DNA from 4 places in the Peribacillus sp. NPDC096447 genome. Region 4 is predicted to be linked to each of the others. Evidence: riboswitches for the same ligand, from Rfam matches in the RefSeq annotation. Region 4 holds a riboswitch; each other region holds the start of a gene.

Region 1 (6,122 bases), on a different contig from region 4:
GCAAAAAAAATGATCAAGGCCGAAGCGGCGATCGGGCTGACGCTCGAAACGATGATGGTAACGCCTCTGGCCCTGGGTTACCTGATATACTTGATGAACCGATCAGAAATGCAATTCTTTACAGAAGGAAGCACAAGCTTGCTGTTGGTGGGCGGCGGGATTGTCACGGCCTTGCCTCTTTTATATTTTGCAAAAGGGGCGGAGAAAATCCCGTTATCGATGCTTGGCATTTTTCAGTATATCGCTCCGACCTTATCTTTATTGATCGGGGTATTCATCTATCATGAAAGTTTTACCAAAGCACATCTTTTAGCCTTTTTGTTCATATGGTCAGCCTTGGCGGTTTATACACTATCCATAACGAAATGGGGTCAGGCCAATGCCCGCAGGCTTAAAGGCAAAGGGAATATTGGTGCATGAATAAGAAAAAATGCTTGGGAGATCTCTCCCCAAGCATTTTTTTACGCCGGTATATAAAACAGAAAGGTCATGAAAGGTATATCTTCGAACCTATTTCAGAAACAATACAATTGGAAAGGCTGACAGGACAGTGTTCGGGCTTTGCTCTATTTAGTTGGAATTGTCTATAGAAGGAACTATCCAGGAAAATGATATGCGTTGTCAGGAATGCTGATATGGTGGCGTACGGCTTTCTATTGCTATTTAATTCATTGATGATTCCCTGTGAAGTGGTAATCCCGATCCCGTGGCCATAAAAGAGGTTTCTCCCTAATAATATGGCATTTTCACCTTGCCATTCAGGAGTTGACTTGTCGTGATCAGGGTTAATGAAGTAAACGCAATCGCCTGGTGAATAATCCCTTCCTTGATGAATATTAAGAGCCATATTCTCTGGAGGGCGCCAGTCATATAAAAAAAGGTTTGAAAAAAGATAGTCGAAATTCCTAGGTCCGATTAAATCCAAAATCGCCTTTAAAAAAGTGACGACTATTGCTGTCCCGCATTCGAAAGCATAAAGCCTTCCATTCATGAAAATGTCCAGAAGTGCAGCATGAGGGAAAATCCCTGGCTGAAGAGTAAAGGTGCCACCCTTTGAAAGGCGCCAATATTGTTCATTGGATTGCGATTCCTCAAGTGTGGAAAATTCTGCATCACTCTTATCCAACGCAATAGCTGCCTCAATGACTCGGTGCCTCAGCTGCATATCGAAATTAAACTCACCAAAGTTCCGGTATTCAAGAACGTTAGAATCTCCCGCCAAACATTGGAGAATTTCAAGTGATTTAGCAGATGCTATTCCTGGTTGGATTTGACTGACATCTAACCATTTGTGATTAATCTTTATCATGATCATATCCACCTTTTGCTTATTAAATTAACGGTTTATAAAACCAGTAAACATAAATGTCTACATGTAATGCTCATTATATGAACGCCTGCAAAGAAATGACTATTTGCCACCGTTGCATCCAAGAATGATTGGAATGGTAAGAGGCAGAATTACCTTGCTTTCAATGATTTTCGTTCCTAAAGATGTTTTGCTAGATATCCTTAAGAGCAAGGAATACCTTTCCAATTAGTGAGAAGAAGCAAATTAGTATTCCCTTTTCCCTATGAATTGATATAATGAGAGAGAAAAGTTCATATGTGCGAGAAATGTAGGGGGGCCAGTACTGCTGGCTGAGATTGCATCCTTTAGATGCTGACTCTTTGAACCTGATCTGGATGATGCCAGCGGAGGGAACATATTATTACTGATTTTCTGTTTTGTATGTTAACGTCCGAATTCATCTTCGGGCGTTTTTTGCTTTTTTATCCAGTATTTGAATAGACCCTGGAGTCCCATTATGGTTCCGGCATATGGATCTTATATGATGTATAGGAGGATAATAACTTGAATAAATTCTTACCACTGTTAACTTCGTTGTTCCTTTTGGCTGGATGTGGTGCAGGCGGAACTAATGAAAAAGAAGAAGCATCCAAAAATGAAGAATTAAAAAAGGTATCGGTCGTTCTCGATTGGACACCGAATACAAACCATACAGGATTGTATGTTGCCAAGGAAAAAGGTTATTTTAAAGAGCAAGGTCTTGATGTGGAAATTATCATGCCAGGTGAAGCTGGAGCGGATAAGCTTGTCGCTTCAGGAAAATCTGAATTTGGCGTGAGCTACCAGGAGGGCATAACACAGGCCCGCGTGCAGGGCGTGCCAATTGTTTCGGTTGCTGCCGTCATCCAGCATAATACCTCTGGATTCGCTTCCCCTGAGGCAAAGAATATAAAAACTCCCAAGGATTTTGAAGGGAAAACGTATGGTGGCTGGGGGTCTCCGGTTGAAAAGGCCATTATTGATTCACTAATGAAAAAAGAAAATGCGGATGTAAATAAAGTGGATATAGTCAATACAGGAGACATGGACTTTTTCACTTCGGTTAAAAGGGATATAGATTTTGCCTGGATTTATTATGGATGGACAGGCATTGAGGCTGAGTTGCGAAATGAAAAGCTTAATATGGTTTACTTAACCGAATACTCTGATAAGCTTGATTACTATACGCCTGTTTTGACTACAAATGAAAAGATGATAAAAGAAGATCCCGAAACTGTTAAAGCATTCGTTCATGCAGCATCGAAAGGGTACCAGTTTGCGATTAAGAATCCTGCTGATGCAGCAGACATGTTAATTAAGTCTGCGCCGGATCTTGATGCAAAACTAGTTAAGAAAAGCCAGGAGTGGCTTGCAGCCAAGTATCAGGATGATGCTCCGCGTTGGGGTGAACAAAAACTGGAAATCTGGAAGAATTACAGTGATTGGATGACTGAAAACAAACTTCTTGAAGGTGATTTCGATCCTGAAAAGGCATTTACCAATGAATTTTTACCAAAATAGGAGGAAATACAATGGCCAATTCATTAATTAGTATACAAATTATTCCTAAAGGGGAAAATGTCATCCCTATGGTCGATGAAGCAATCAAGATCATTGAAGAATCTGGTGTCAAGTATGAGGTTCACCCGCTTGAAACGACAATGGAGGGCGAGCTTTCCGAACTTTTTGCCGTGATAGAAAAAATGAATGTAAGAATGATTGAAATAGGATCGCCGAATGTCATTTCGCAAGTGAAAATATTATATCAGCCAAGCGGGATTACGATGGATACGTTAACGGAGAAATATCGGGCATGATCGGAAGGGGAATTTGGAAGAAGGGGGCTCCCTTCTTTCTTTTATTATTGTTGCTGATAGTTTGGGAGTCAGTGACAGTCTTATTGAAGGTTGAAGAATGGCTGCTTCCCGCTCCATCGGCCATTTTCATTGAAGGAATTGAGTCGTCGCGCAATCTTTACGGACACCTTATATCGACAACTGAGCTTGCGTTGTCGGGTTTTTTTATTGGAAGCTGCATCGGCTTATTGATCGCAGCAATCCTACACCTATTTCAAGGTGTGAAGGACGCGGTTTATCCTCTGCTCATACTATCACAAAATATACCTATCATAGTTTTGGCCCCGCTTTTGGTGATCTGGTTTGGCTTTGGCATGCTGCCTAAGTTAATAGTGATTTCGCTTGTATGTTTTTTTCCGGTTGCGGTTGCATCATTGGACGGTTTTCGCCAGACACCATACGAACTTAAGCATTATTTCAAGATGATGGGAGCTGGAAAAAACCAGTTATTTTGGAAGCTGGAATTTCCTCACTCAATCCCGTTCATTTTCTCCGGCCTGAAAATTTCGGCCACCTATAGTGTAATGGGTGCGGTTATTTCAGAGTGGCTCGGGGCAAAATCGGGGATTGGTGTTTATATGACGCTCGCGTCCTCTGCGTTCAGGACAGACCGGGTGTTTGTTGCCATTTTCATCATCATGGGAATGAGCCTGATCTTTTTTGGAATCATCACCTTCCTGGAGAAATACTTAGTTTCTTGGAAGAGAAAGGAGGGCGGCAAGGATGAAGCTGGAAATTAAAGATGTCTCCTATTCTTTCGATGGTAAACAGAATATATTGGAGAATATGAATTTTCATGTGGATGATGGGGAATTTGTCACGATCCTTGGGCCATCGGGCAGCGGTAAAAGTACATTGTTCCACTTGATCGGCGGCATTTTGAAGCCGGATCATGGCATCATTTCACTGGATGGTAAAAAGATAAATGGCTTAAAGGGCCATATCAGCTATATGCCGCAGCAGCCTTCCCTTTTACCTTGGAGAACGGTATTGGAAAATGTTTTGCTTGGAAGTGAACTTGCTGGGATCAGTGATAAAGAAAAGGCAAAAGCCCTTTTAATGAAAGCTGGATTAGAAGAGTATGAGAAAGCATATCCGCATGAATTATCAGGAGGCATGAAGCAAAGGGCCGCATTCATCCGGAGTATCTTAAGTCCACAGGACTTGATGTGCCTGGACGAACCCTTTTCTGCCTTGGATGAACTGACAAGATTGCAAATGCAAAAATGGCTGTTGTCGGTTTGGGAAGAAAATCGGAGGTCGGTGCTTTTTGTTACGCATAGCATAGATGAAGCGGTTTTCCTATCCGATAGAATTTATGTGTTATCAGCAAAACCGGCTGCTGTCATCAAAGAAGTGAAAGTTCCATTTCCAAGGCCAAGAAGTGAAGAACAGCTTCTTAGTGATGAATTTTTTCATTTGAAAAGAGAGTTATATGCAGCACTAATGCCAACTCTTTCTACTTAAGGAGGCTATTAAATTTGAGAATCATCGACAGCCATATCCATTTGGATAAATATGATGTTGTTAAGCGGAAGCAGATTCTGACTGACATGGAAAAGGTTCATTTGCAATCCTTGCTGACTGTTTCCATGAATTTGGCTTCTTCGATTAACAATTATCAGCTTTCACTGAAAGATTCCCGAATTAAGCCTGCCTTTGGCTTTCATCCAGAGCAGCCCCTCCCGAGTGATGAAGAAGTGAACGAATTATTGAACTGGATGCGGGAACATCGTCAAGATATGGTTGCCATAGGTGAGGTTGGACTGCCCTATTACTTAAGGCAGGAAAATCCCGATATTGATAACTCAGCGTATATATTGATACTGGAGAAGTTCCTGGCTTTTGCTAAAGAGGTGGAAAAGCCGGTTATCCTTCATGCCGTCCATGAAGATGCACCTATCGTTTGCGACCTTTTGGATAAGCATCAAATCACAAAGGCGCACTTTCATTGGTTTAAAGGCGATATCCGGACAGTCGAAAGAATGGCCGAAAAGGGCTACCACATTTCGATTACACCTGATGTTTGTTATGAGAGGGAAATACAGGAATTAGTTTCGGCATACCCACTTAAGCTGATGATGATTGAAACGGATGGCCCATGGCCGTTTGAAGGGGTTTTCGAAGGGAAATGGACCCATCCCGGCATGATGCATGACAGTGTGCGTCAAATTGCTTCGATTAAAGGATTGCCGATTGAGGATGTTTATGAAACCCTTTATCAAAATACGAAAGATTTTTATCATATATAAGGTACCGGCTATCATATCCGGTACCTTTTTAGTTCGTTCAAAGGAAGGTCCTTTTAACCTTTTCCCAAAAGGAATTGTCTTTTAGCTTAACGGTCTTGATGACTTTACCGCTTAACCGGACCTTTACCTGTTCGACATGATTGATGCTTAAGGCTTCATTGTCCATTCCGATGATCGGATAGCTTGGTCCGTTTTGTTCAAGGTGGATGGTCAACGTCCTATCACCGCTAAGTATGAATGAGGAACCTAAGGTCCGATAGGTATTATTATTGATGGAAGCAAGCTCGCTCACTTGAAAGCAAGGGAGAAGGGGATCGACAACCGCCCCATTGACCGATTTATTATAGGCGGTGCTTCCGGTCGGAGTCGCAATGATGATTCCGTCCCCGCGAAAAGTTTCAAAATGGAGTCGATCAATGAAAATATCCATGATGAACGTTTTGGTGATGGAAGACCGGATACTGAGTTCATTAAGGGCATAAAAGGAAGGCTGATCGTCCAATTGGATATCGATGGTTGGATATTTACGCACCTCAATTTGCTCTCTAGTCATGGCATCGATCATTTTATCCGTATCTTCCAAGTGGAAATCGCAATACATATTCAAATTACCTGTGGTGGAAATGCCCGCATATAAACAGTCATCCCTGAACCCGGTTTTACGGGCTGCCTGCAGGAATGTGC
Region 2 (6,122 bases), on a different contig from region 4:
AAGAGTGCTTTAAAGAAGGTCAATTATCCCAGAAAGAAAAACAGCTTATTGCATTAGGAATAAGCTTATATTCACAAGATGAATACTGTATTATCTACCATACAAAAGGATGTCTTGATCAAGGCTGTTCCGAACAGGAAATTCTTGAAGCAATTGGTGTGACCGCAGCATTCGGCGGAGGAGCCGCCATGAGTCAGGCTGTAACCCTCGTCCAGGAATGCATCCAAGATATAAATCAGATGAAACAGTAAGAAAGAAGGGATAGGACAAATAGTCCTATCCCTTCTTTCTGTACTTGACAAATGCTTTTAATGACTCATGTTGTTGTTATTTCCTTGTGCGGGAGCATATGAATTCAACATTTGCTGCATATCCTGCTGTGCAAGCTGCGGAACTTGATAGTAATGATGTTTGTTTTGATATATCGAAATCTCATATGCCATTTCAATGCAGTTCGGAACGGAATCTGCAAATACGCGGCGAACCACCGGATTCGTTATTTCAAGCGCTGCCATCGCTTTCATGGATGCTGCAGACTTAACAGCTCCAAGCATCAAACCTGAAATGCATTCATCCGTAATTTCCGATACGGATTGCAAAGGTTTCTTTGGCTGAGTTGGTGTCAATCCATATATAAAATCGTTACCTTGATTCATTTTGTAGCTCTGAGTCCGTTTAGAAGGATCCTGGCCCGATTGGAAGCACTCCAGTGAAATATTATATTCATCTTGGATGAACTGATATTGACGATCCAGAATATCAAGTAATTCCTGATCCTGGATATGCTGACGCAAAAGAGTATACGTGTTTAAAGTACCAATCGTTCCCGACAACACTTCATGTACATCGAATACTTCGTGACCACCGTGATTCATTTGTGGGGGAATGGCACCCGTCTGCATGTTCTGGTGTACTTGACCTTGTTGATATTGGTTTTGCATTGTATTTCCCTCCTCGTTTTATCAATGATGCGAACAAGTTTAGTATGTTAAACCCCAACTGGATTATTCAATCTAAACTCTTCCAAGAAGACCAATAAGCTGCTACATCATGTTTTCTGTATAAAAAAAACGTGGCGTTTTAAACTATAAACACTTTATATGTTTGGGAGGATTTCCAATGACACATCAATGCTTCTATTGTAGTGATGACACGGAAGAAAAAAAAATCCATGTCGTAACGTTTCAAGTTACTGACACGGATAGAAATGAAATGCTCTGTGATGAATGTTATCAAGAATGGCTACAAGGAATAAAAGGTTAAGCATTAAAAGCCCTCTAACATTCAAACATCTTTGATGCATACTTGGATGAATTCAGGGTAACTTAAATGCGTTAAATAGTGAATTTCAAGGAGGATGGTTATGGGAATTTTAAGCGGAAATCCGAAAGAAGAGCCTATGCATTACGGAGAGGTGTTTGGAACATGGGCATTTCTAACAACTACAAAAGGGCTGATTGCCAGTCATCAAACTATGCTTAATCATACTGGCGACAAGGACCTGCATAAATTACTTGTTGAAGTGATCAATCAAGGGAAACAGGAACATGACCAACTTGAATCATTATTAAAAGAAAATAACGTAGGACTGCCTCCATCACCACCTGAAAGGCCTAAAGCTAATTTGGAGGATATTCCAGTCGGGGCACGTCTTCAAGATCCTGAAATCTCTGCTTCAGTATCAATCGATATTAATGCAGGATTAGTTGCTTGCAGCCAAATCATGGGTCAATGCATCCGAGAAGATATTGCACAGATGTTCGCACAATTCCATACGAATAAAGCTGCATTGGGTGCTGACTTCCTAAGATTGAATAAGGAAAAAGGCTGGCTTGTCCCTCCTCCTCTTCATATTAATAAAACAAGTATGTAAATATAATGAAATATCCCCTAATCATGTTGACATCGTGATTGGATGCCCAACATGATTAAGGGATTAATTCCGATAATGAAAGGACGATTAAGGAATCATTACCATTGCAGACTTTCGATTAAGTGGCACTTTGTGCATTGTTGACTATAATCAGTTTTTACAAATTCATGATTACAATTCTCTCGAAAAATGTTCAGTTCCCTTTTCAGCTGTTCCAATTGAGTTTCCAACTGTTTCATTTCAACTTTTATTTGGATTACCCGATTCATCGAATTCTCCCTCTCGTCGGAATCATAGATAGATTTCGCCGTCCGTTTTCCTAAATTCATTCGCTTTTTCTTTAAGACCTTCATCGATTACCGACTCAAAACCCAGACCCTTTTCCTTCGCCAAATCACGGATGTCTTGAGAAATCCTCATACTACAGAATTTTGGTCCGCACATTGAACAGAAATGGGCTGTTTTGGCACCCTCTGCCGGAAGTGTTTCATCGTGATATTCAACTGCCCTTTCAGGATCGAGGGAAAGATTGAATTGATCTCTCCAACGAAATTCGAATCTAGCCTTCGAAAGGGCATCATCCCGTTTTCGTGCCTGGGGATGGCCTTTAGCAAGATCAGCTGCGTGGGCTGCAATTTTATAAGTAATGACCCCTACACGAACATCCTCTTTATTCGGAAGTCCCAGATGCTCTTTCGGTGTCACATAACAAAGCATGGCCGTTCCAAACCATCCAATCATGGCAGCACCAATCGCAGAAGTGATATGATCGTATCCAGGAGCTATATCCGTTGTCAATGGTCCCAGGGTATAGAATGGTGCTTCTTGACAGACCTCCAGCTGCTTATCCATATTTTCTTTAATCAAATGCATCGGTACGTGACCGGGTCCCTCCACCATGACTTGAACATCGTGCTTCCAAGCAATCTTCGTCAGTTCCCCAAGTGTTTCCAATTCAGCAAATTGAGCCTCATCGTTTGCATCTGCAATGGAGCCCGGACGGAGGCCGTCACCTAAAGAGAAAGAGACATCATACGCCTTCATTATTTCACAAATCTCTTCAAAGTGAGTATAGAGAAAACTTTCTTGGTGGTGCGCCAAGCACCATTGTGCCATGATGGAGCCCCCTCGGGAAACGATTCCCGTAACTCGCTTTGCTGTCATGGGAATGTATCGCAAAAGCACACCGGCGTGTATGGTGAAGTAATCGACACCTTGCTCAGCCTGCTCGATTAATGTATCCCGGAAAACTTCCCAATTTAAATCTTCCGCGACTCCATTCACTTTTTCCAATGCTTGATATATCGGAACCGTCCCAACTGGCACAGGTGAATTCCTGATAATCCATTCCCTGGTCGTGTGAATATTCTTTCCTGTGGAAAGATCCATTATGTTGTCTGCACCCCAACGTGTAGCCCAAGTCATTTTCTCCACTTCAGCTTCAATCGATGAACTAACAGCGGAATTCCCAATATTTGCATTTATTTTCACATGAAAATTACGTCCGATGATCATTGGCTCACTTTCAGGATGGTTAATATTTGCCGGAATGATAGCCCGCCCGCTAGCTACCTCTTCTCTTACAAACTCAGGGGCTACATTTTCCCTGATCGAAATGAACTCCATTTCTGGAGTAATGATACCTTTACGGGCATAATGGAGCTGGGTTACGTTTTGCCCTTTCACTGCACGTAATGGTTTTCTTTTCAATCCCGGAAAAATTTCGGCGTTGGATTGTGACTCAACTTTTTTATACCCGTTATCTTCAGGCTTTATTTCACGGCCATCATACTCTTCAACATCCTCCCGTTCCAGAACCCAGTTTCGTCTAATCGGGGCAAGACCTTTACGAATATCAATGGGATAATCTGAATCCGTATAAAAACCGCTTGTGTCATAAACTCGCAAAGGCGGATTTTCCTCTTCGCCGAATGACCCTGTAGTCGGACTTAGCTTAATTTCACGCATAGGTACTTTAATATCGGGTCTAGATCCCTCAACATACACTTTTTTACTCCCGGCAAAACTGGACATAATTGAAACGTTCATGTCATTTACAGAATTACTCATCATGATTTCATTTCTCCTTTTTAAGTTCATTTAAAAAGGACAAAATCCAATCCATTTCGCACGAAAAAGCCAGATCTCATATTTAAGACCTGGCTAACGTTAGTATGACTACAGAAATGACCAATTGAAAAGTCATTGTTTAGTAGATTCTAACTTCCCCACGCTGGTATGAACCAGATCAGGTCCTGAGGGTTAAGAAGATTAAGCGCTTCTCTCTCAGCCCAACTTTTATTGGACACCCCTAGTCTGAATAATTTAATTGATTACAGGGTAACTATATATCACCCTTTTCATTCTGTAAATAATTTGAAAGACCTAATATTTTCATTACAACTCTCCAAAATTTGTTGTTTGGAGAGGATTGTTAATTAATTCCCCAGGCTCTCAAGGATTGGGTAAAGCTCCTCTAAATGCTTGATTTCATAGGTTGGAATCACTTCATTCCGTTCCTTATCATGGCGATTTATCCAAACCGACTTTATACCTACTCGTGATGCTCCAAGGATATCGGTCATTAAATTATCGCCGACCATCAATACTTCATCCTTATCAAGCTCCATGATTTCCAAAGCATGCTCAAAAATGGAGGCATCCGGTTTACCTCTTCCAAATGCACCTGATATCACGATTTGGTCGAAATAAGGAACCAGTTCAGGAGTAATTTCAAGTTTGGTATTTTGCAGCTCAGGAGATCCGTTCGTAAGCAATAGCAATTTATACATCCCTTTTAATTCATCCAGAACACGGAATGTTTCTTCATAGATAAATGGCTTTTTGCGTCTCTCCGCAGGGAAACGTTCTGCCAGTTCAATCCCAAATTCCGGGTCATCGATCCCTAATGCCAATAACCCTCTCGTCCACGCTTCTTTCCGATAAGCCGGTGCAATCCCGGCCATCTTCCGGAATTCATCATGATCATCCTGAAAATTTCCCCATAGCCCCTCAAATGGGTTGATTCCGATCATTTGTGTGAATGCATATGTATCGTAAGAAGAATAAAGCTCACGCGCTTCCTTTCGCACAGCTTCTTCAAACTCGTCGACATTCAGATCATATTTCTCCTTGGCCACTTCACATGTGGCCACAAAAGCCTCTTTTACACTTTTCTGATCCCATAGTAATGTATCATCTAAATCAAAAAAAACTGCCTTCAGCAAAATGTCCACCCCTCTTTCCCTATTATTGAATTCGTAAAAATTACACTATTACAATAATAAACCACAACCGATAAAAAAAGAATAACTATTCGGAAAATGACTTACCTTTTCTATTGGGAAACCCTAATCCACTTATCATCTTTCAAATACATACAGCTTTCCATTACTGGCAATCTTGAATTTTGGACCGGTGAACCCCCGTCGGATCAGCTCTTTCCTTATATATACCATGAGGGCGGCATGACTCACGATCAGAACATCCCTTTCCCCCTTTGCAAAGACTTCATCCAATACTTTATTGATCCTACGCTCTGCGATCTTAATTTCCGCCCTTGTTTGCTTGTTGAACACCGAGCAGCAGCGAATCCAGATGGCCCAAAGGATGAATGGCAGCTTTACCCTTCCTTTAAGAGGCGGGGAAGGTATTTCCCGCAGCTCCTCCATCCGATGAACCGTACCTGGATAAATATGTTCCGCTGTCTTGACAGCTCTCGACATATCACTGCAATAACATTCCTGCCATTCCTCCACGCCAAATAAAGTCGTTCCATAAATAATATCGGCTGCATCATAGTCCTCAAACCATTGCTTCATATCATCCGCCGTCACATATCTCCCAGTAGGAAATTCATGTGCCACCTTAAAATGCCGTACCAAACCAATTTTCATATCTTCTCCTTTTTATCTTTTAAAATATACGTTTCTTTTTCTTGTAAAAAGCCCTTATCAATATATTACCCTATGTAAAACTATCAAAAAAAGTATGTTGAAACCATTAAACCCTTACTGAACTCTCCTTGACATTGTGTATATGTTTAAAAATTCTTAAAGATCCAGCGTTAATTCTGATAGCTTCGAAAAAAGAGAACGCATTTCGCATTCTCCATTTATCGTTTAATCTATGAATTGTAGTTCTGTTATCGTACATCTTTTCCTGAATTTATATTTTCCGCTCAAATCACTGAATTGATAATCATTGAGAGATTTCCCCAGTTGTTCCCTCAGCTTATCCGCAGTGATGG
Region 3 (6,122 bases), on a different contig from region 4:
TTTCCCAAAGACTTCGAATATTCTTTAACGGCTTCAATCGGATTTTCAGCTTCAAGGACGCCTGACATGACCGCAATTCCACGTGCCCCCGCATCCAGCACGACTTGGCAATTGAAAGGTGTTATTCCGCCTATCGCAATTATCGGAAGATTGACATTTCTGGAGATTGCATGAAGCTCCTCAACTCCCCTAGGAGGAAGGCCGATTTTTGAATCCGTTTCAAAAACATGTCCATATATCGCGTAATCGGCCCCTTTGCGGAATGCGGCATTCGCTTCATCCATGGAATGGATCGAACAGCCAACATTCATCCCTGGAAAAGCTCCTTTTACGACTTCTGCATCTAAACTATGAAAAGCCAATTGCACACCAAATACTTTGTGTACCCAAGCTACATCCACCCGGTCATTAATGATGATCTTAGAAAGCGGAATCTTATTATCATGTAGTAGGGTCACTGCTCGATAAAGTTCCGATGCACTCATATGCTTTTCCCTTAGATAAAAGAAATCAACATGTTCCTGAATGTTTGAAGCGATTTCCACAAACTTTTCAATTGGCTGTTTCCCAGTAGAAATAATATGCAATTCATGTGCATTCATACTAAGGACTCCTAACAAGTAAAGTTACAATCTCATAAAATCAAATAGAAACTAACGGGAATTGAATCGACAGATAAAAGCCGGCCAACAAGAGGATGATAAAATACAGAATGAAACCATGGTCCTTTTTTGAAAACCCAAATTCATAATAGAATGTTCGATCCCGTGTGTCTGTAAATCGCTTTGCTTCCATCGCAACCGCGATTCGGTGAGCACGTCTGATGCTTCCGGATAACAACGGGATGGAATAGGCTTTCATTTTAAAATATAACGCTTTTATCCCTTTTCCCCTTTCGAAGCCGCGTACCTTCATCGCGTTTCGTATCGTTTGGAACTCCTCCATCATGATGGGAATCAGCCTTAATGCCGCCATGAAACTATAGGCATATTTCGGTTTAAGCTTAACTTGCTGCATTAACGAATAAAACAAGTTCACTGGTCTCGTCGTTAAGGAAAAAGTTAAACCAAGGATCGCAAAGAACAAAGCTCGAAAGCCTACCAGTAATCCCCTCATGAAACTTTCTTCCGTAATCGAAATAAGGCCCCACTCAAACCAAAGCGTCTCACCTTGCCCGAATAATATCATTGCAGAAGAGGTGGATATAAAAATGAAACAAAAGGGAATCGACAAAAGTAAGATGCGTTTTATCGAATGCCCGGTAAAAAACAAAAATAAAAGTAATACGCCAATGGTGATATTCATCATATAATTCAGGTCATGAATGAATAACGCCACGATGCATAACACAATCAGTACACCAAGTTTAAGGCTTGGATTAATTCTATGGAGCCATGTTTCTGCATTTGAAACATTCATCTACATGACACTCCTTTTAACTTTGGCATCCACAAATCCTGATTGCGCAAAGTTTTCATCACTAATTACGTTTCCGTCCTTAACCGTCCAGATCCTGGTTGCAAAGTTTTTTGAAATATGATCGTCATGAGTTACCATGATCACTGTTATTCCGCGTCTTCGATATTCCTCAAACCATTCCAGTAATGCAAAGGTATTTTTCGAATCTTGGCCAAAGGTTGGCTCATCCAGGAGAATGATTTTTTTGTCTATTACGATTGAGGCGGCTACGCTTAAGCGACGCTTTTGACCCATTGATAATTGAAACGGATGTTTATCCCGATGTGCCTCCAGGCGGAACACTTTAAGCAATGAGCGGACTCTCTCATCTATTTCTTGTTGCGGCCTTTTATCTATTCTCAATGAATAAGCAATCTCTTCATATACAGTATTTGCAACGAACTGAAACTCAGGATTTTGAAAGACAAACGTCATATGATCCGTTGGATTTTTCACCTTTTTAATGGGTGTTCCCAATAATTCATACTTACCATTCGTTTTTATGAACTGCATCAGTGCATGCAAAAGTGTACTCTTCCCCGCGCCATTTTCACCCCTGATTACAATCCATTCACCTGAATGTACCTTCAGCTCTTCAACCTTGATTTTTTCCTCTTTATTCCGAAAACCGCTAAAGCCTTGTACATCCATAAGAGGTGAATCATCTGTAAATGGGTGTTCCCGAATCGGTGCATACTTCTGTATATATTCATCCCAAACACCTGGGAACCAAATTCCATGTTCTTTCATTTCATTTTTATACAGTGAAAGAATGGTGTCTCTTGGACCATCAGCTATGATTTGACCATCATCGTTAAAAAGCACGATTCGTTCGATGAATTCTAAAACATGGTCAATTTTGTGCTCGACGATAATAACCGTTTTGTCTCGTCCGACTTCCTTCAACAATTCCCAGATTTCTACCGTTCCTTCCGGATCAAGCATGGCGGTTGGTTCATCTAAAAATATCACTTCTGGTTCAAGGGCCAATACTGAAGCGATTGCCAGACGCTGTTTCATCCCGCCTGATAATGTTTCAATACTTGTATGGCCTAGGTTCAATCCTACTTTACGGAAATGATTTTGAATCTTCTCTTTCATTTCTTCTTTAGGGACGGAAAGATTCTCAAGGACGAAGGCAATTTCCTCATCGGCAAATGGCATGCAAAACTGACTATCAGGATCTTGAAAAACATACCCCCATGAAGAAGGGCATTTCAATTTCTCCGTTTTCATCGGTACTTCGATGGAATTCGGAATCAATCCGCTTAACACTTGTAAAAGAGTCGACTTACCACATCCTGACGGTCCTAACAATAGCACTTTTTCTCCTTGATCAAACGATAGTGATAGGTCCTTGAATATCAAAGATTCATCACCGGGAAATTTCATTCTTAACTTTTCAACAGAAACGATTGGTTCCATGGCCCTCAACCTCTACTTTTGATCCAGTTCTGCATAATCTTTATTTGAAACCGGACGCACAAGATTAGTTACTCCTGTTGCTTCCAGGACTTTAACTAGATAATAAGCGGTCACACCTGCAAAGAATATGGAACCCACAAACCTCGCTATCATGAATAGCGATAGATTCCAAGTTGAAAGCGCACCTATTTCCCCGTATGCAAAATCCATGATAACTGATGCCAGGCAGGAAGCTATCGCAGCTAAAACGGCCACCGGCAAATTGAATTTTTTATATTTGAACGCCATGAACACCAGTTCCGCGAACAAACCTTGTACCACCCCATATAACAGTACGGTCAGCCCCCATGGTGAACCAAGAAAGAACTCCCCGGAAGCTGCAGCTATCTCCGCCAAAAGTGCCACACCCGGTTTCCGTAAAATTAAAAAGGCGACGGGGCCAGCTATAAACCACATTCCATAAATAAGTTGATCCAGATGTAATCCTAACGGTTTAACGGAATAATAAATCGAACCCCAAAGAATATAAACGATTCCAAATGCTACCGCAATCACGATCGTGACCAATATGTCCGTTAATTTCAATCCTTTTTTCATTGTTTCATTCCCCTTTATACTTCTAGAGTTTCCTTATGTACAGGCCATGTCTCTAAACGATAAGCCATTTCCCAAAATGAGTATTCATATTGGCTGCTGAGGATAAAATGCTCTTTCATTCTTTCCTTATCTTCGTCTGTCACTTTTTCAGCAATCTCATCAAGCCTCGCAATTTGTTCTTCCACCAAAGTGCGGAACCACTCTCCTCCGTAAGCCGCTATCCATTCTTGATAAATCGGCTCTTCCGGCATGCATCCTTGCAGTCTTTCACCTATTTCATAATACAGCCAGTAACACGGCAAGATAGCTGCAATAACATCTCCTAAATGTCCCGAATATGCCGCACGATACATATGGGAAGTATAAGCATAAGCAGTCGGGGCAGGTTTGAAATTATCCCGTTCTTCTTTTGTGATGCCTAATCTCTCGGAAAAATTCTCATGAAGCTTCAACTCCGCTTCATATGTTCCTTGTGCATGGCCGGCAAGCCTGCTTGTTGTATGTAAATCTGTAGCTTTGACTGCCCCTAAAGCTTGAACTCTAGCAAAATGAGATAAATAATAGGCATCTTGCATGACATAAAAACGAAAACTCTCCAATGGCAATGTGCCATCACCTATTCCTGCAACAAACGGGTGATTAAAACTAGCTTCCCAAATATGATCAGCTTCCTGACGAATTTCCTCTGAAAACTTCATGTCCATTACCTCCAACTTATATTTTTCAAGAAATGTTACGGAAAAAAACCTTTTATCACCCCTTTTTTTGCAAACAAAAAACCACTTTCTTAAACGTAAAGAAAGTGGTTGTACTTGAAATAATACAGAAACGTATTGTTCCAGACCCCACTTCCCTACGCTGGTATAAACCAGATCAGGTTCTAAGGGTCTTAAAGTCATACTTTAATCTCAGCTTCTGCGGTAAAAATCAACTTTCACCTATAAAGCACCCCTAGTGGTACAAATTGTATATCAAATTTCATTTGCCTTTATATTAACACGATAAATCCAATTGTCAAACGTATTACGGAAAGTTTTCAACTTAATGATTTAGGGTTACTAACCTTTCAATCTTGCATAAACCCCCATTTACCCGGCGTTTAACGGCACTTTAATCAATGATGTTCAATACGTAATTCACTCGTGAATTTAGCTACTTTACTCGTGAGTTTGGCCGGTTTACTCGTGAAATTGATGTTTACTTGGGATTTCTGCTGCTTTACTAATGAGTTTAGCCGCTTTAGTTATGAGTTTGGCCGGTTTACTCGTGAATTTAGGTGTTTTACTCGTGAATTCAACTGGTTTACTCGTGAATTTAGCTGTTTTACTCGTGAATTCTATTATTCTCTAAAAAATGGCCTATATGTCAGGGAACAGTTGCATGACTGTCCGCTGACATATAGGCCATCTACTAAAAAACAATATTATACATTCGACGTTGCTTTTAGTTTTATATTTCCCTCAACCTGTAGTTTATCATAGCTGCCATACCTCTCTTTCACAACGAGTAACGCCAAGGCAGCCATTATGCTCGGAACCGTGAAGGCCATGAATGCATTTTGTGGTGAATAGTTTGCAGCCAGCAGTAATCCTATTAATGTTGGGGCAACAATCGCTCCCATTCTACCAAAAGCCAAGGCCCAACCTATCCCGGTGGACCTTATCTCCCGCGGATAATACTCGGATATATACGTATTGGCCAAATTCATCGTGCCGACTGTACAGGCACCTCCAAAAGCGATCAGAATATATAATGCTACTTCATTTGAGGTCAAACCTAATATGACAAAACAAACAGTACCCATGGCACAGAGGGATAAAAGTACTCTTCTATGGCCTATTTTCCCAACTAAGTACCCTCCAATTATCGATCCGCCAATTTGTCCTATTCCCGATATAAGATTGAAAGATAAACTGGATGAAAGGCCGTATCCGGACTGCTGCATGATTTTGGGTAACCATGTATTGAGTCCGTATACCATAAGTAAACAATTAAAGGCAGCTACCCAAAACGCAAATGTGCTAAGAGTACGCTTATTTTCAAAGAGTTTCTTGACTGGAAAGCCCTTTGCCCTTTCTTGGACTTTGGCAAACTCATAATCATCCGACTCTTTATAGTCGCCGTCTGGGTCAATGCGATTCAGGATTCCAGCTAGCTTATCTCCTTGTTTTCGAATAACATAATAGGAAAGCGATTCAGGAAATTGCTTCATGAAGAATGGCAGTGCCAGCAAGGGAAGCGCCCCTATCCAATACAAAACCCTCCAACTCATTTGTTCCATCACATACATTCCAATTAAAGAAGCGAGTATGCTTCCGATAGAATAACCGCAGTACATAGCGGTTACAATGAGCACCTTATTCTTTTTGGGTGAGTATTCCGCCATTAAGGAGATGACGTTTGGCATTAATCCTCCCATTCCCAAGGCTGCTATAAATCGCATAACCGAGAAAAAGGCAGGATGCGGGGCAAAACTTGAAAGTAATGTAAAAACACTGAATAGACATATACAAATGGCAAGCACTTTTTTTCTCCCTATTTTATCCGCCAGAGGTGCAAAAATGAGTGCCCCCACCATCATTCCGAACAATGAGTAACTTGCTATTCCGCCAGCTTCGACTGGCGTCAAGTTCCATTCCTCC
Region 4 (6,122 bases):
TTCATGTTCTATATCACAAGGGTATTCGGGAAACGCATCAGGATGTCATTTAGGTCTGTGCAAAGTTCCGCAGGAGATGTCAGCAACCAGTTACAGGATTCCATTTCAGGAATGCGGCTCATTCAATCTTTTACAAATGAAGAATTCGAATCAAGGCGGTTTGCCGAGCGTAATCAGGAAAACATGGCTGCGAACGTTAGATCCGTTCGGCTACGTTCCATGTTCGGTCCGATTATTGATTTACTGAACAATATCGGTCTTGTAGCAGTCATTGTGTTCGGTGCCTGGCAAGTGATGGAAGGTGAATTCACAATAGGATTAATCGTGGCCTTCCTCGCCTATTTGAGGTTGCTGCAGAGTCCCGTTCGCAATTTTAGCCGGGTCATCAGCATTGTCCAGCAATCAGCCGCCGCCTTTGAGCGGATAACTGAAATATTGGAAACACAACCTGAAATAAGTGACAAGGGAAATGCCATTGAACTCCCTTCCATAAAAAAGCAAATTGAATTTCAATGTGTTGATTTTTCTTATGATGAGAGTGTTCCTGTACTCAGCAATTTAAACCTGACCATGAAAGCTGGTCAAGTAACCGCTCTGGTCGGCTCCTCTGGTGCAGGAAAATCGACCATCACGAGCCTTTTGATCCGATTTTATGATCCGCAAGATGGGACAATTAAAATGGATGGCCATGATATCAAAAATGTATCACTGAAATCATTAAGGGGACAAATGGGAGTTGTCTCCCAGGATATCATTTTATTCAACGGTTCCATCCGTGATAACATCGTGTATGGAAAACTTGATGCTACAGATGATGAAATCATTGAATCCGCCAAAGCGGCAAATGCGCATGACTTTATCAGTGCCTTTCCTGATGGTTATGATTCTCAAATTGGAGAGCGCGGAGTCAAGCTTTCAGGCGGACAAAAACAGCGGATTGCCATTGCCAGGGCACTTTTGAAAAATCCGCAAATCATCATTCTCGATGAAGCAACGGCGGCATTGGATACAGAATCCGAACATTTGATACAGGAAGCTTTGTCACGTTTATTGATAAACCGGACTTCAATAGTCATTGCTCATCGTTTATCGACCATTCATGATGCCGATCAAATAATCGTCCTGGAAAAAGGGTAGGTTCATGAAAAAGGAACACATGAACAGTTATTGCAAAACAACGGCAGATACAAGCAACTCCATGACTTGCAGTTCCCTCAGCTAAAAGCCATATTAAATTCCTAGCAAGCAAAAATGCACAGAATGCCTTTCTGTGCATTTTTGCTTTCATTTGAAATCATAACTTTCCAAAACCCGATTCGCAATGAGCTGATACCCTTTTTCATTCGGATGTAACTTATCACTGAAATACTCTGTTTTCTTTTTACCTTCAAAAAGATCATTCGTAGGAATGAATAACATCCTTTTGTCTTTATCCGCTATTCCCTTTATTGACTGGTTATAATCGCGAATGTGCTTTTCAAGTTTTTGATTTCCTTTAATTGGGTTATATAGTCCCACTACCAGAATATCCGCTTTATCGTTTGCCTTTATCAGTGTTGACGTAATCTTTTTCAGATGGCTGATATACTCCCGTTTACCCTCATTGATTTTTCGATCACTGATTTTCTCCAAGTCCCCGCCGTTACTATTGATCAAGTCATTCGTTCCGATATAAACGATGAAAGTATCGGCTTCATCAAGTTTCGTTTTAATGCGGTAATCATCAAGCTGTTTCATCACCCCATCCGTTTCCTGGCCTTTTATACCGTAATTCCAAAAACTCACTTTTTGTTCCGATTCCGGATTATTCAATTCATCCTCCAGGCCTTCTATATATCCTTCCCCGTCCTTATCCCCTTTTCCATAGGTTAACGAATCTCCAAAAGCCATCACCCTTTGCACATCTTCCGACTCCGAGGCCTGAAATTCATATGCAGCAAAACATATAACCAGTACTATAATCAAAAAAACTGACAATTTTTTCATTTGGTTCTCCTCTGTCTTTTTACTAGAAGTATTTAATCCTTTACATACCCCAAAAACCTGCAGACTTAACATAAAAAAAGAATTGTCAGATAAAGAGTAAAGAGTGTATGATAATAAAAAACTTTCAATGGATTGGGTGTCATTCACCGTCCCTTAAACAAAAAACGGGATTACCCTTCATTCTGGAGATTGAATAAATGATAGTTAGGAGTTTAAATCATGGAAGAGCACATAGAGTTTATAGAGGCAGAACTATCTGATCTACCCAGAATTGTAGAAATATATAATTCGACAATTGCTTCAAGAATGGTCACGGCGGATACGGAACCTGTATCCGTCCAATCGAGGGTTAAATGGTTTGAGGAACATCATTCAGAAAGTAGACCGCTATATATCATTACTATAGAAGGGAAGACTGCTGGATGGATGAGCTTTCAATCCTTCTATGGCCGACCGGCATATAATTCCACTGCCGAAATCAGCATTTATATTGATGATTATTTCCGGGGAAAAGGAATTGGACAAATTTCGATCCAAAAGGCAATTGAATTGAGTCCAAAAATAGGTATTAAAACTTTATTGGGCTTCATTTTCGCCCACAATATACCAAGCCTTAAGCTTTTTTCCAAATTCGGGTTTGAAGAATGGGCACATTTACCTCAAGTTGCCGAGCTGGATGGCATTGAGCGGGATTTGATCATTCTTGGTAAACGTGTCGATATTTAATTTTATTCTTTAGAGCTATTGCCTTGAGCAGTAGCTTTTTCAAATTAATACAGGTCGATTTGGCTAATTTAAAAATACCTATATGCTTTTTGGAGGGAATAATATTCAGACTCTCTTTTTCTTGCTAACGCATTTAATAGTGTATCCAATTCTTGACTGGCTTGAACAGTTAGCAGACTTGTTAAGCCATAACTTGCTGCCAATTTGATCATTTCCTGTCTCTTTTCTTCTACCCTTTCTATAGTTACCTTACGGCAAGGCATATATGTCACCTCCCATTTATTCAATTTTTTTACACTTTCATCATAATGAAACTACTAGTTAAAATCAACTATTTTTCAGAAATAAAATGTGTTATTTTATAGGTTAAATGTGACAAAACACCTACTTCATTCTTTAATTATGTATATTTTATGTCATTTCCTATTAAACGCAAAAAAGCATCCACTAGTGTAGACTGTGAATGCTTACATCATATCCCTTATCCAAGAACCCAAAATATAGTCCATCGCTTACTATGTCATCCATTCAGAAGGTGACTCGTTATTAGGTCTATTTATAACAATCTTATATTCATCTTCAAGCACTTTTAATGGGGCATCATAAAGGTGCCTTTCATCAGAGGTTTTGTATACTCCATTGGCCAATAGCTCTTCAATGAGCTTTGCCTTCCTCTGTTCAATCCTCTTAAATAATTCTGCCATGTAAATGGCTCCTTTCCTAGTCATCCTAGAGCCTGCTTCTAGTTAGCTAACTTTATCAACTTATTTGATTTTCACCAAATTATATATACCTTTTCTATTATGTCACTAAACGTTATTTCCCAAAAATAAAAGCCCCTTCTAATTCAAGAAGAGGCTGACAGTATCCGTGCGGCTCTTCTTATCTTCCAAGCATATGCTTGTTGGATTTAGCACAGTTCCCAAAACGGGTCCGCTGCCGAGGTTTCTTTGGGCCAAGTCCCTCCACCTCTCTGGATAAGAATTCGATATATAAATGTTGTAGAAATGATTCTATCCTAATAATCATCAAAAGTCAATTACCTGGTTCTCCCTTTTTTCCTGGACATAAAGTGCTCCCTCTTCAAATACGGGTTGCATTTTCTTGTCTTTCTGATATGATGTCAGTAATTACATACAATTCACACCACTAGGGGAGTCTTTTTTTTAAGACTGAGATGGAAATAGTTCCGGACCCTTTGAACCTGAACCGGCTCATACCGGCGGAGGGAAGTGGATGATATCGTCCATTTACAGACTATATCCATCTACCCCGTTCCGTATTCAGGAGCGGGGTTTTTCATTATTAAGGGGAACCATTCTAAAGGAGGATGAACAATGGAGAATATTAAAACAGAAACATTCAGTGATAGACTTCATGCACGGGCAAAAGAGATTTGGAAAAGGAACCATTCACATCCCTTTGTCCAGGCAATTGGAAACGGTACGCTTTCTGAAAAGAAATTTGCCTATTACCTGAAGCAGGACTATATCTATCTCATGGATTATTCCAAGCTCTTTGCTTTAGGTGTCATCAAAGCTCATAACATCGAAACCATGGCAAAGTTTGCGAGTATTTTAAATGAAACCCTTCAAGTGGAAATGGATATCCATCGGCAGTATGCTTCCGAATTCGGGATCAGTTCCAAGGAATTGGAAGATACAGAACCTACTCCCACCACTCTAGCCTATACAGGTTACATGCTAAATGCAGCTCAGCATGGGACTTTGGCAGACTTGATCGCCTGTCTCCTGCCCTGCGCTTGGGATTATTATGAAATCGGTTTGCTATTAAAAGAACAAAATGGAGCAGCATTGGAAAACAATCGCTACGCAGATTGGATAAGGTCCTATTCATCACCTGAATTCGGGGAAGCACACAAGTGGCTGATCGCATTGTTGGAAGAATTGACGGAAGGCATGCCAGAAAAGGAACTTCTTAGATTAGAAAAGCACTTTTTGGTTACTTCCCGATATGAATATTTATTCTGGGATATGGTTCAAAATGAGCAGGATTGGCCGCTGTAGGTCGCAGACATGATGATGAATCCTATCAAGAAACTGACGTTGACTGCCATGATCACGGCTATAACGACGCTGACCAGTTCATTTATTTTCATCCCTGCAGGATTTGCAAAGGTCTTCCCTATTCAGCATCTGGCGAATGTCCTCACGGCCGTTCTATTGGGGCCTGCTTATGCTGTGACACAAGCTTTTTTAGTTTCCATCATTAGAAACATGTCTGGTACCGGTTCAATATTCGCCTTTCCCGGCAGCATGATCGGTGCACTTTTGGCTGCCATCCTTTATCGAAAAACACAAAGCTTAAAATTCGCCTGTTTAGGTGAAGTGATCGGGACCGGCATTCTCGGTTCCCTGGCCTGTTATCCACTTGCCATCCTCCTATTGGGGGAAAAAGCTGCTCTTTTTGGTTTTTTACCGGCTTTTATGCTCAGTTCATTCGCAGGTGCGATTTTAGCTTTCATATTACTTAAAATACTTCTAAAAAATAATTATATGAAGGGGTTTTTTTATGAAAACAGCATTAACCATCGCCGGCTCTGATTCAGGGGGCGGTGCTGGAATCCAAGCGGATTTAAAAACATTTTCTGCACATGGGGTCTTTGGAATGTCTGCCATAACAGCCGTAACCGCACAAAATACAATGGAAGTCCGTTCAGTACAGCCAATTGAAACAGCTATCATATCGGACCAAATTGCAGCTATATTTGAAGATATTCCTGTCGATGCAGTAAAAATAGGCATGCTTGGATCAAAAGAAATCGTGGAAACAGTCGCTGCGTCCCTTAAAACCTTCATGCCTGCCATCGTTATCCTTGACCCTGTCATGATTTCCAAAAGCGGCCACCATTTGCTCGACGAAAAGGCTGTCTCCGCCTTAAAAATGGATTTACTTCCGCTTGCAACACTTGTAACACCAAATGTACCGGAAGCGGAAGTACTTACTGGCTTGTCGATTCGGACGAAACAAGATTTCTACAGGGCATGCATTTCAATACAAGAAATGGGCCCCAAAGCCGTTTTACTTAAAGGGGGCCATGCAGCAGGAAATCCAAATGACCTTTTTTATGATGGGACTGACTTCCACTGGATCGAGGGAGAGCGCATACATACAAAAAACACTCATGGTACGGGCTGTACCCTATCATCCGCCATTACATCAAACCTGGCAAATGGACTGCCATTGCAAGAGTCGATCGAACAGGCCAAGACTTATATTTCCGAAGCGATACGCAATAGTTTTTCAATCGGTAAAGGTCATGGACCTGTCCATCATTTTCATTCATATTCAAAAAAAGAACGGAGTGACTTAATATGAAGGTTTCCGCAGCCGATTTATTCATGAAGGTAAAAGAAAGAAAACCACTCGTTCACCAAATCACCAACTTT

What was found. Region 4 has a riboswitch for thiamine pyrophosphate ahead of tenA (thiaminase II). Riboswitches for the same ligand answer to the same signal wherever they lie in the genome.
Region 1: linked by a shared signal. The riboswitch ahead of ACIQZD_RS03980 (ABC transporter substrate-binding protein) and the one ahead of tenA (thiaminase II) in region 4 are both predicted to bind thiamine pyrophosphate.
Region 2: linked by a shared signal. The riboswitch ahead of thiC (phosphomethylpyrimidine synthase ThiC) and the one ahead of tenA (thiaminase II) in region 4 are both predicted to bind thiamine pyrophosphate.
Region 3: linked by a shared signal. The riboswitch ahead of tenA (thiaminase II) and the one ahead of tenA (thiaminase II) in region 4 are both predicted to bind thiamine pyrophosphate.

Annotation. Positions count from the first base shown of each region.
Region 1 covers NZ_JBIWEV010000001.1:795,734-801,855, reverse strand. The annotation lists gene rarD (EamA family transporter RarD) at 1-420, shown strand, start outside; gene ACIQZD_RS03985 (protein-glutamine gamma-glutamyltransferase) at 488-1,309, opposite strand; TPP riboswitch at 1,612-1,721, shown strand; gene ACIQZD_RS03980 (ABC transporter substrate-binding protein) at 1,856-2,851, shown strand; gene ACIQZD_RS03975 (thiamine-binding protein) at 2,863-3,147, shown strand; gene ACIQZD_RS03970 (ABC transporter permease) at 3,144-3,926, shown strand; gene ACIQZD_RS03965 (ABC transporter ATP-binding protein) at 3,910-4,653, shown strand; gene ACIQZD_RS03960 (TatD family hydrolase) at 4,668-5,438, shown strand; gene ACIQZD_RS03955 (NAD kinase) at 5,476-6,122, opposite strand, start outside.
Region 2 covers NZ_JBIWEV010000001.1:1,341,289-1,347,410, forward strand. The annotation lists gene ACIQZD_RS06635 (carboxymuconolactone decarboxylase family protein) at 1-251, shown strand, start outside; gene ACIQZD_RS06640 (spore coat protein) at 309-941, opposite strand; gene ACIQZD_RS06645 (hypothetical protein) at 1,120-1,263, shown strand; gene ACIQZD_RS06650 (DUF3231 family protein) at 1,364-1,873, shown strand; gene thiC (phosphomethylpyrimidine synthase ThiC) at 2,165-3,946, opposite strand; TPP riboswitch at 4,082-4,196, opposite strand; gene ACIQZD_RS06660 (HAD family hydrolase) at 4,312-5,100, opposite strand; gene ACIQZD_RS06665 (histidine phosphatase family protein) at 5,236-5,769, opposite strand; gene ACIQZD_RS06670 (hypothetical protein) at 5,995-6,122, opposite strand, start outside.
Region 3 covers NZ_JBIWEV010000003.1:261,086-267,207, forward strand. The annotation lists gene tenI (thiazole tautomerase TenI) at 1-602, opposite strand, end outside; gene ACIQZD_RS12520 (energy-coupling factor transporter transmembrane component T family protein) at 643-1,419, opposite strand; gene ACIQZD_RS12525 (ABC transporter ATP-binding protein) at 1,420-2,883, opposite strand; gene ACIQZD_RS12530 (ECF transporter S component) at 2,896-3,480, opposite strand; gene tenA (thiaminase II) at 3,495-4,178, opposite strand; TPP riboswitch at 4,314-4,443, opposite strand; gene ACIQZD_RS12540 (MFS transporter) at 4,904-6,122, opposite strand, start outside.
Region 4 covers NZ_JBIWEV010000002.1:377,640-383,761, forward strand. The annotation lists partial or broken gene ACIQZD_RS08710 (ABC transporter transmembrane domain-containing protein) at 1-306, shown strand, start outside; gene ACIQZD_RS08715 (ABC transporter ATP-binding protein) at 571-1,137, shown strand; gene ACIQZD_RS08720 (GDSL-type esterase/lipase family protein) at 1,285-1,986, opposite strand; gene ACIQZD_RS08725 (GNAT family N-acetyltransferase) at 2,206-2,712, shown strand; gene ACIQZD_RS08730 (Spo0E family sporulation regulatory protein-aspartic acid phosphatase) at 2,781-2,975, opposite strand; gene ACIQZD_RS08735 (Fur-regulated basic protein FbpA) at 3,228-3,416, opposite strand; SAM riboswitch class I at 3,592-3,696, opposite strand; TPP riboswitch at 3,854-3,960, shown strand; gene tenA (thiaminase II) at 4,050-4,739, shown strand; gene thiW (energy coupling factor transporter S component ThiW) at 4,755-5,276, shown strand; gene thiD (bifunctional hydroxymethylpyrimidine kinase/phosphomethylpyrimidine kinase) at 5,245-6,051, shown strand; gene thiM (hydroxyethylthiazole kinase) at 6,048-6,122, shown strand, end outside.